3 regions of the Halomonas sp. TA22 genome follow, and region 3 is predicted to be linked to each of the others. Evidence: predicted binding sites of a transcription regulator. Region 3 holds the regulator's gene; each other region holds the start of a gene.
What was found. Region 3 encodes sigma-54, which starts transcription at its own class of promoters, with help from an activator protein. Its sites were predicted from a motif close to TGGCACNNNNNTTGCTNT; they were not measured.
Positions count from the first base shown of each region.

Region 1: a site for sigma-54 is predicted at 2,028-2,045, ahead of glnL (nitrogen regulation protein NR(II)). Genes of this name have one in related genera too.
Region 2: a site for sigma-54 is predicted at 1,760-1,777, ahead of HJD22_RS01510 (sugar phosphorylase). Genes of this name have one in related genera too.

Region 1 covers NZ_CP053108.1:47,504-50,780, reverse strand. Annotated here, with positions in the region: gene glnA (glutamate--ammonia ligase) at 1-1,096, shown strand, start outside; gene HJD22_RS00250 (DUF4124 domain-containing protein) at 1,255-1,839, shown strand; gene glnL (nitrogen regulation protein NR(II)) at 2,079-3,119, shown strand; gene ntrC (nitrogen regulation protein NR(I)) at 3,178-3,277, shown strand, end outside.
Region 2 covers NZ_CP053108.1:325,427-328,703, reverse strand. Annotated here, with positions in the region: gene HJD22_RS01510 (sugar phosphorylase) at 1-1,722, opposite strand, end outside; gene nrdR (transcriptional regulator NrdR) at 1,866-2,345, shown strand; gene ribD (bifunctional diaminohydroxyphosphoribosylaminopyrimidine deaminase/5-amino-6-(5-phosphoribosylamino)uracil reductase RibD) at 2,362-3,277, shown strand, end outside.
Region 3 covers NZ_CP053108.1:3,358,607-3,361,883, reverse strand. Annotated here, with positions in the region: gene lptB (LPS export ABC transporter ATP-binding protein) at 1-564, shown strand, start outside; gene HJD22_RS15920 (RNA polymerase factor sigma-54) at 758-2,179, shown strand; gene raiA (ribosome-associated translation inhibitor RaiA) at 2,349-2,657, shown strand; gene HJD22_RS15910 (PTS sugar transporter subunit IIA) at 2,665-3,153, shown strand; gene rapZ (RNase adapter RapZ) at 3,230-3,277, shown strand, end outside.

The sequences.
Region 1 (3,277 bases), 420 kb from region 3:
TCGCTCCATCGCCAAGCGTGCCGAAGCCTATCTGCAGTCCACTGGCCTTGGCGACACCGCCTTCTTCGGCCCGGAGCCCGAATTCTTCATCTTCGACGAAGTGCACTGGAAGGCCGACATCGAAGGCGCCATGTACAAGATCTCCTCCGAAGAGGGTGCCTGGTCGACCGACCGTGCCGTCGAAGGAGGCAACCTGGCCCACCGTCCGCGCGTCAAGGGCGGCTACTTCCCGGTTCCGCCAGTGGATAGCTTTCATGACATCCGCAGCGCGATGTGCAACACCCTGGAAGCGATCGGCCAGAGCGTCGAAGTGCATCACCACGAAGTGGCTAACGCCGGCCAGAACGAGATCGGCGTCAAGTTCAACACCCTGGTGAAGAAGGCCGACGAAGTTCAGGAAATGAAGTACGTCATCCACAACGTGGCTCATGCCTACGGCAAGACTGCGACCTTCATGCCCAAGCCGCTGGTGGGTGACAACGGTTCCGGTATGCACGTACACCAGTCGTTCTGGAAGGATGGTGCCAACCAGTTCGCCGGCGACCAGTACGCGGGCCTGTCGGAAATGGCGCTCTACTATATCGGCGGCATCATCAAGCATGCACGTGCCCTGAACGCCTTCACCAACGCTTCTACCAACTCCTACAAGCGTCTGGTGCCAGGCTTCGAAGCGCCGGTCATGCTCGCCTACAGTGCGCGTAACCGCTCCGCCTCCATCCGTATCCCTTACACCGCGAGCCCCAAGGGCAAGCGTGTCGAGTGTCGCTTCCCCGATCCGACCGCCAATCCCTACCTGGCATTCTCGGCGATGTTGATGGCCGGTATCGACGGCATCAAGAACAAGATTCATCCTGGCGATGCCATGGACAAGAACCTCTATGACCTGCCGCCGGAAGAGGGCAAGAAGGTGCCGACCGTGGCCGTCAGCCTCGACCAGGCGCTGGATGCACTGGACAAGGATCGTGCCTTCCTCACCGAGGGTGGCGTGTTCACCGACGACATGATCGATGCCTACATCGAGCTCAAGGGCGAGGACGTGGAGCGCATGCGCATGACCACCCACCCCATCGAGTTCGACATGTACTACAGCTGCTGATACGTCGCAGCCAGTACGAGACGGCAGTAGCAAAGGGTTCCGCCATGGCGGAACCCTTTTTTGCGTGTCACTATTCATCTTGATATGACACATGGCCATATCTGTTCTTGCCTGGCGCTCATGCCGCCTTTTCCATGGCCTTTCCGCAAGGAGCGGTGATGTCGATACGTATGCTCGTGATACTCGTGATGCTGATCTGCCCGGTGGTATCTCAGGCGACGTCCATCTATCGCTCCACCGATGCCCAGGGTAACGTGATCTTCAGCGACCAGCCCAGGCAAGGTGGCGAGCGCATCGAGCTCAATCCGCTGACGGTGATCCCGACACGCCAGCCGGAATTGCGTCCAGCGCCGGCACAGCTACAGGCGCCCGCCGCCTCTCGGCAGGGCGCGGTATCGGCCCCATTCATGCCATACTCCAGCTTTCGTATCGTGACTCCCCGCAACGAAGAGACGCTGCAGACCGGGCATGCTGGTAACGTCCAGGTGCAAGTGGGTATCGAGCCTGCGCTACGCGACGATCATCAGATCCGGCTGCTGGTGAACGATCAGGTGAGCCAATCGGCACTACATAGCGATGTCTTCATGCTCACCAATCTGGATCGTGGCGAGCACATTCTCGAGGCTGAACTACTTGATGGTCGCGGCCAGGTGCGCCATCGCAGTGCGCCCGTGACCCTCTACGTGCAGCGTGCCAGCGTCAACCTGCCGCAGAACCCCAATAACCCCAATAACCCCAACTAGCCTCTCCCCTGTTGTCTTCGCCCACTTCATTGACCTCGCTTCTTGGCACTGAACCTCGGCGATGTAATGACGGTGATGAAGTCACATTTGCACTCCAATGATTGCCCTTCTCCCCGCTTAAGCACCAAAATAGTGCGTTCAGGGTTTCTGCACCCCCCTGGAACGTCAGTGCCACGCATTGAGCCGCTTGGCGCGCTTCTTGCACATGAATAGTGAAAATCGCGAGTGTGGGCTGCACCATGTATCAACGATTGCTGGAACATCTGACCACGGCGGTGCTGCTGCTCGACGGTACCCTGCGTTTGAGGTGGATGAACCCCGCCGCCGAGGCGCTGCTGGCGGTGAGTCTTGGCCGAGTCCAGGGGACGCGCCTGGAGACGCTGGAGGGGATCGATGGCGCGGTGGCTGAGGTGCTGATCAAGGCGCGTGTCGAGTTTCATCCCTTCACCCAGCGTGAGGCGCTGCTGCCGGTGCCGGGGGGCGAGACCATTACCGTCGACTTTACCGTGACGCCGCTTTCAGACGATGAGCTGCTGCTCGAGATCGAGCCGCGTGACCGGCTGCTGCGAATCTCCCGCGAAGAGGCATTGGTGGCGCGCCAGGAGACGATCAAGACCCTGACCCGAGGACTCGCCCACGAAATCAAGAATCCCCTGGGGGGAATTCGAGGCGCGGCACAACTTCTTGAGCGCGACCTGCCCAACCCCCAGCTCGTCGAGTTCACCCGCATCATCGTCGAGGAGGCCGACCGGCTGCGCGATCTGGTCGATCGCATGCTTGGACCCAATCAAGTGGCGCGCCATGCACCGCTCAACGTTCACCGTGTGCTCGAGCGAGTACGCACCCTGTTGATCGCCGAGCAGAGCAGTGTCGAGATCGTGCGCGACTACGACCCCAGCCTGCCCGACTTGATCGGTGATGAGCCGCGCATGATCCAGGCGGTGCTCAATGTGGCGCGCAATGCGGTCGAGGCGATGACCGAGAGCGGCACCGAGGCCCCGCAGCTGGTGTTTCGCACCCGCGCCCGTCGCCAGTTCACCCTGGGGGCCGATCGCCATCGGCTGGTCTGCGAAGTGGCAATCATCGACAACGGGCCGGGTATTCCCCCTGCGCTGCGCGAGACCCTGTTCTATCCGATGGTCTCTGGACGCGCCGAAGGCAGCGGTTTGGGACTCTCCATCGCCCAGTCGATACTGTATCAACATCATGGATTGATCGAGTGCGACTCAGAACCTGGGCGTACCGAATTTCGCCTGCTCACGCCGCTGGAGGTCACCTGATGTCCAGCGCCATTCGCTATCTCGCCATTACCTATCTTGACGCCCGCAGGAGGCCCGCATGACTGATCCCGCGCGTATCGTTATCGTCGACGACGACCGTGCCATTCGCTGGGTACTGGAGCGCGCCCTGGCGCAGCCGGATCTCGAGGTGGAGAGTT
Region 2 (3,277 bases), 700 kb from region 3:
CTGCCAAGGCTGGCCCTCCAGCAGGTCGAACCACGCGCGCTCGTCGAGTTCGGGAAAGGCGAGTGGCTGGCGCTTGTCGGTGACGTTGTAGATCGCCAGCAAGCACCGTCCGTTGGGCAGCGGCCCACGCTCGATGGCAAGCAGCTGGCTCGGCGTATCGAGCACGCGCTGGGCGGCATCCGGGTGGAAGCATGGCTCGTTGCGGCGAATGTCCAGGCGCCGCTTGAGCGCCAGGAACACCTCCCGGGTGGGCGTGTTGCGGCTGTCGAGCAGCTCGTCGAGATCCTCGCGCTCCCAGCGGCGGCGATTGATAGAGCGCAGGTGTCCGCTGCGCTCGACCCCTTCCCGGTCGTTGAGCGTGGCGGTCAGCGAGTGGAGATAGAGCGCCGGAATGCCCTGCAGGGCCAGCATCAGGTTCTGGCTGCACAGGAAGCGCTCGGCCTGCCAGGGGTCGGCGCCGCGCCGCGTGCCCTTCAGGGCCTCGAAGAAGGTGATGTTGATCTCGTAGGCCGAATCCTTGCCGTCAGGATTGGCCTTCATGCTCACGAACCCGCCGAAGCGGTGCATCAGCTCGAGCAAGGCCTCGACCTCGTGGCTCGGCAGCAGCCCTTCCAGAGCGCGTACGCCGATGCCGTCGTGGCTGGCGGTGAAGTTGAGGTAGCTGCACCCCGGCGGCAGGTTGGGCAGCCCGCGCAGCCAACTCGACAGCGTGGTCGCCTCGCCGCTGGTCAGGGTATGCACGAGCAGCGGCGGCAGAGTGAACTGATAGACGATATGCGCCTCGTCGGGTTGCGTTCCCTCCTCCTCGGCAAGCTCCAGGCGCAGGTAGCTGAGATTCTCGCGATGGGGCACGTTGGTCTCGGTGACCAGCAGCGTGCCCGGCGCCAGATGATCGAGCAGGGCGCGCAGTAGGCGCACGATAGCGTGGGTCTGTGGCAGATGAATGCAGGAGGTGCCGACTTCCTTCCAGAGGAAGGCGATGGCGTCCAGACGAATGATGCGTGCCCCCTGCTCGACGTAGAATAGCAGGATGCCGATGAACTCCAGCAGTACGTCGGGATTGGCGAAGTTCAGGTCGATCTGGTCCTCGGAGAAGGTCGCCCAGAGGTGCCGGGTGCCGCGTCGGGTGGCGATCGGCACCAGCAGCGGCGAGTTGCGCGGCCGGGTGACCTGGGAGAGATCGGTGGTCGGGTCCATCTCGATGAAGTAGTCGCGTCCCGGCTGGCTGCCCGCCAGGTAGTCGACGAACCACAGCGATTCGCGGGAGACGTGGTTGATCACCAGGTCGACCATCAGGTCACGGTGGCTGGCCAGGCGCTGCACGTGGGACCAGTCGCCCAGGGCCGGGTTGACCTCGCGGTAGTGGACCACGGAAAAGCCGTCATCGCTGCTCCAGGGGAAAAAGGGCAGCACATGCACCCCGCTGAAGGTCTCGCCCAGGCGGTTTTCGAGAAATTCGTCGAGCACCTCGAGGGGCGGGCGGTCGCCGTCGATGATCGAATCGCCATAGGTGATCAGCCACTGATCGCGTTCGCTCCACAGCGGACGGCTCTCCCCGGCCCGGCCCGCGAGTGCCTGGCGATGGTGGGGCAGCATCTTCGTCAGCCGTCGCAGCACCTCAGCGGCGCGTTGCCCATAGACCTCCTCGAGGCGGGCCTTGGCCAGCGAGAGAAATTCGGATTCGGCAAGAGGCCTGACGGGAGGAGTCGAAGGGTCGGACATGAAGGTCTCCTGAAGCTTGCGACATTTGACTCAGCATAATGCACAACGCATGCCATGCGCTGGGCGCATTCGCTTCGAGCCGGTACACTGATCGCATCATTTCGGGCGGATTAACCTTTTTACGACATCGGAAGTAACGACTGATGCATTGCCCCTTTTGCGGTAAGCATGACACCAAGGTCACTGATTCGCGCCTGGTCGCCGAAGGCGATCAGGTTCGCCGCCGCCGCCAATGCGTGGATTGTGGGGAGCGCTTCACCACCTACGAAACGGCCGAGCTGGTCATGCCGAGGGTAGTGAAAGGCGACGGCTCGCGGGAGAGCTTCGACGAGGCGAAGCTGCGGGCCGGCATGCTGCGGGCACTGGAGAAGCGCCCGGTGAGTGCCGAGTCGATCGAGGCGTCAGTGCAACGCATTCGCCAGCGGCTGCGTGCACGGGGCGAGCGCGAGATCGAGGCTCGCGAGATCGGTGAGGAGGTGATGCACGCATTGAAGCGTCTCGATCAGGTGGCCTATATTCGATTCGCCTCGGTCTATCGGCGCTTTCAGGATATCGACGAGTTTCGTGCCGAGATCGATCGTCTGGCCCAGGAGCCGAACCTTTCACCCAACGACGAACACTGAACCCCCCGGAGAGTGCATGGCCAAGCCGACCGCGGAAACCTTCATGGCAAGAGCGCTGACGCTTGCGCGGCGTGGCCTGTATACCACCGACCCCAACCCCCGCGTCGGCTGCGTGCTCGTCAACAAGGAGCAGGTGGTGGGCGAGGGGTATCACGTGCGGGCCGGCGAGCCCCACGCCGAGGTGAACGCGCTGCGCGAGGCAGGCGGGGCGGCCCAGGGTGCTACCGCCTATGTGACGCTCGAGCCCTGCTCGCATCATGGCCGCACGCCGCCCTGCGCCCAGGCCCTGATCGATGCCGGCGTCACCCGGGTGGTGGCGGCCATGCAGGACCCCAATCCCGAAGTGGCCGGGCGTGGCCTGGCGATGCTCCGCGAAGCGGGGGTCGAGGTCGAATGCGGCCTGCTCGAGTCGGAGGCCCGGGCGCTCAACCCCGGCTTCATCTCGCGCATGCTGCACAACCGCCCCTTCGTGCGGTTGAAGATGGCAATGAGCCTGGATGCCCGCACCGCGATGAGCTCTGGCGAGTCGCAGTGGATCACGGGCCCGGCGGCGCGCACCGAGGTGCAGCGGCTGCGGGCACGTTCCAGCGCGGTGATCAGTGGCGTGGATTCGATCATCTTCGACAATGCCAGGCTCACCGTGCGTGCCGACCAGCTCGATCTCGAAGACGCCGACAGGATCGCCCTTCGCCAGCCGCTTCGGGTGGTGGTCGACTCCTCTTTGCGGATGCCATTGGCGGCGGCCTGCTTGCGCGAGCCCGGGCGCACCCTGGTTGCCACTTGCAGCCGAGACGATGCCCGCCGCGAGCGGCTCGAGTATGCCGGTGCCGAGGTGCTGGTGCTGCCATCGAGCGAGGCGGGGCGTGTCGATCTCGATGCGCTGCTGCGCTACCTGGCCTCTCAGGAGGCGGCCAATGAGGTACTGATCGAGA
Region 3 (3,277 bases):
GCCGATGCGGGCGAAGTACACATCGACGACCTCGACCTGACCAAGGCGGCCATGCATCGCCGCGCCCAGGCGGGCATTGGCTATCTTCCCCAGGAGGCCTCGGTATTTCGCAAGCTCAGCGTGGCTGACAACATCATGGCGATCCTCGAGACGCGCGAGGATCTCGATCGCGAGGGTCGCCACGCAAGTCTCGAGCAGTTGCTGGAAGATTTTCATATCACCCATATCCGCGACAACCTGGGCATGAGTCTCTCCGGGGGAGAACGTCGACGTGTCGAGATCGCTCGCGCCCTGGCAACGGAGCCCGCCTTCATCTTGCTCGATGAGCCGTTCGCCGGGGTCGACCCGATCTCGGTAGGCGAGATCAAGGGCGTCATCAGACAGCTCAAGCGTCGTGAAATCGGCGTCCTGATCACCGATCACAACGTGCGCGAAACCCTGGACATCTGCGACCGAGCCTATATCGTCGGTGACGGTCAGATCATCGCCGAGGGCAATGCCGAAGCGATTCTCACCAACCAACGGGTACGCGAAGTCTATCTCGGGGAAGACTTCCGACTCTAGGTTCAAGAGCCTTCGGCACGCCGCCACTGCTCGGCGGCCGCCATCAACCGCATGAAAACTTTCTACGCTGCCCAATCTGGCATGGTACTTGCGCATGGCATGTTTCTTGCTCAGTTTTCACGCAATTGAGTCTTGCAAGGGATTGCGGCGCGAGCTAACGTGTCGTCTCATTTGTCAGTGAACACCCCTTGCCATGGCCATGAAACCCTCGTTGCAACTCCGTGTCGGCGCGCACCTGACCATGACGCCGCAGCTCCAACAGGCCATCGCCCTTTTGCAGCTGTCGACACTCGACCTGCGCCAGGAGATTCAACAGGCGCTTGAAGCCAACCCCATGCTAGAGCTGGACGACGGCTTCGGCGAGCAGGAGGTCGCCGAAGCGCGTGAAGAGGAGTGGAACAGCGAAATTCCCGAGGAGCTCTCTACTGACAGCGACTGGTCGGACACCTACCAGGACATGGCGCCCAGTGGAAGCAGCTCGGGCGAGGGGCCGGATTTCGAGCGCAACGCTAGTGGCGAGAGCCTCCACGACCACCTCGCCTGGCAGTTGGCGATGACCGATCTCAGCGAGCGCGAACGCATCATCGCCGAGAGCCTGATCGATGCCGTCGATGACAATGGTTATCTCAACGGCGCTCTCGACGAGCTGTGCGCCGGCCTTCGCGACCAGGGGCTGGCCGGACTCAAGAGCACCGAGGTAGAGCAGGTGCTGATGCGCCTGCAGCAGTTCGAGCCCACCGGCGTATGCGCCCGAGAGCTGCGCGAGTGTCTGCTCCTCCAGCTCGGCGTGCTGCCCGAGGAGACACCACTGCTGCCCCAGGCGAAACGTCTTGTCAGACAGTTCCTCGAAGCGCTTGGCAATGACGATCGCAAACTACTGAAGCGGCGTCTGCGCCTCGAGGACGAGGAACTCGACCGGGTCATCGCCCTGATTCGCTCACTCGATCCCCGCCCCGGCCAGGCCTTCGGCGAAAGCGACAACGACTATGTCATTCCCGACCTGATCGCCCGCCATGGCCGTGAAGGCTGGCGCATCGAGCTCAATCCCGACGCCCTGCCGCGTATGCGCATCCAACCCGACTATGCCGCCCTGATCAAGCGCGCCGACAAGAGCGATGACAATACCTTCATGAAGCAGCACCTGCAGGAGGCGCGCTGGCTGATCAAGAGTCTCTCGAGTCGCAATGACACCCTGCTGCGCGTAGGCCGGGAGATCATGGCGCGTCAGATCGATTTTCTCGAAAAGGGCGAAGAGTCGATGAAGCCATTGATACTGGCCGATATCGCCCAAGCCGTGGAGATGCACGAATCGACGATCTCGCGAGTGACGACGCAGAAGTACATTCATACGCCCCGTGGCGTCTTCGAGCTCAAGTACTTCTTCTCAAGCCATGTCGGCGGTACTGGCGACAGCGGCGATGCCCATTCGAGCACAGCGATCCGCGCGCGCCTGAAGAAACTGATTGGCGAGGAGCCAGCGCGCAAGCCGCTCTCCGACAGCAAGCTCGTCGAACTCCTCGAAGCGAGCGGCATCAAGGTGGCCAGGCGGACCGTAGCCAAGTACCGCGAAGCGATGGGCATCCCCCCCTCCAGCGAACGCAAGAGACTCTCCTGAAATCCATGTCTCAAAGCGCGTATCAATGGACGTTAACTCCTAATACATTGAAATAAATAAGCTAAAATAATGAAGGGGCATCCATGTCAAATCCTCGGATGCCTAGGGGTATGCAATAGGGCAAAAAGGGTTACAATCGAACTGCAACCCGCCGCAACAGGAGAGTGTCATGCAAGTGAATATCGCCGGGCACCATGTGGAACTGACCGATGCACTGCGCGCTTACATCAACGAGAAGCTTGCTCGACTCGAACGCCACTATGACAACATTACCTCGGTCCAGGTTACACTCTCCATCGAGAGGGAGCGCCAGCAGGCAGCCAGCACTCTGCACGCCGCGGGTGCAGACATTCATGCCGATGCCGAGGATGGCGACATGTACGCTGCCATAGACGCCCTTGCCGATAAACTCGATCGCCAGTTGGTCAAACACAAGGAAAAGGCACAGGCACGCGCCCAGGGCGTCGGTGCCCGCTGAGCTACCCATGACGTTGCAAACCATCCTACCCCCTGAGCGTACGCTGTATGGTGTCGCCGGGGGGAGCAAGAAGCGAGTGCTGGAATTTTTCAGCACCTTCATCGCCCAGAACACACCAAGTCTCGATAGCCAGGAAGTCTTCAGTCGGCTTATTGGACGTGAACGCCTAGGCAGTACCGGCATCGGCAACGGTGTTGCTATTCCTCATGCCCGCAGCCCTCACTGCAAGGCCCCCTTGGCGGGTTTTCTCAAGCTCAGTGAGGCGGTGGATTTCGATGCCATCGATGGCGAGCCTGTCGATCTGGTCTTCGTACTGCTGGTACCGGAAGAGGCTGACGATACGCACCTGGCGCTCCTGGCCCAGGTCGCCGGCGTGATGAACGACAGCGATACTCGTCATCGATTGCGCAAGAGCGACAGCCAGCGACAGCTTTACGATACGCTCATGGAAGCCATTGCCAAGCTGCGCAACGACGGCTCTAGCGCTCAGCACTGAACTCACTCTATGTCCAACTGTCGATCATGGCCGCTCCAGCGTGAGCGGCCGTTCGGACCGCTCATAGGAGATCCGCATGCAGCTCGTCGTCATCAGTGGGCGTTCTGGATCGGGCAAATCGATC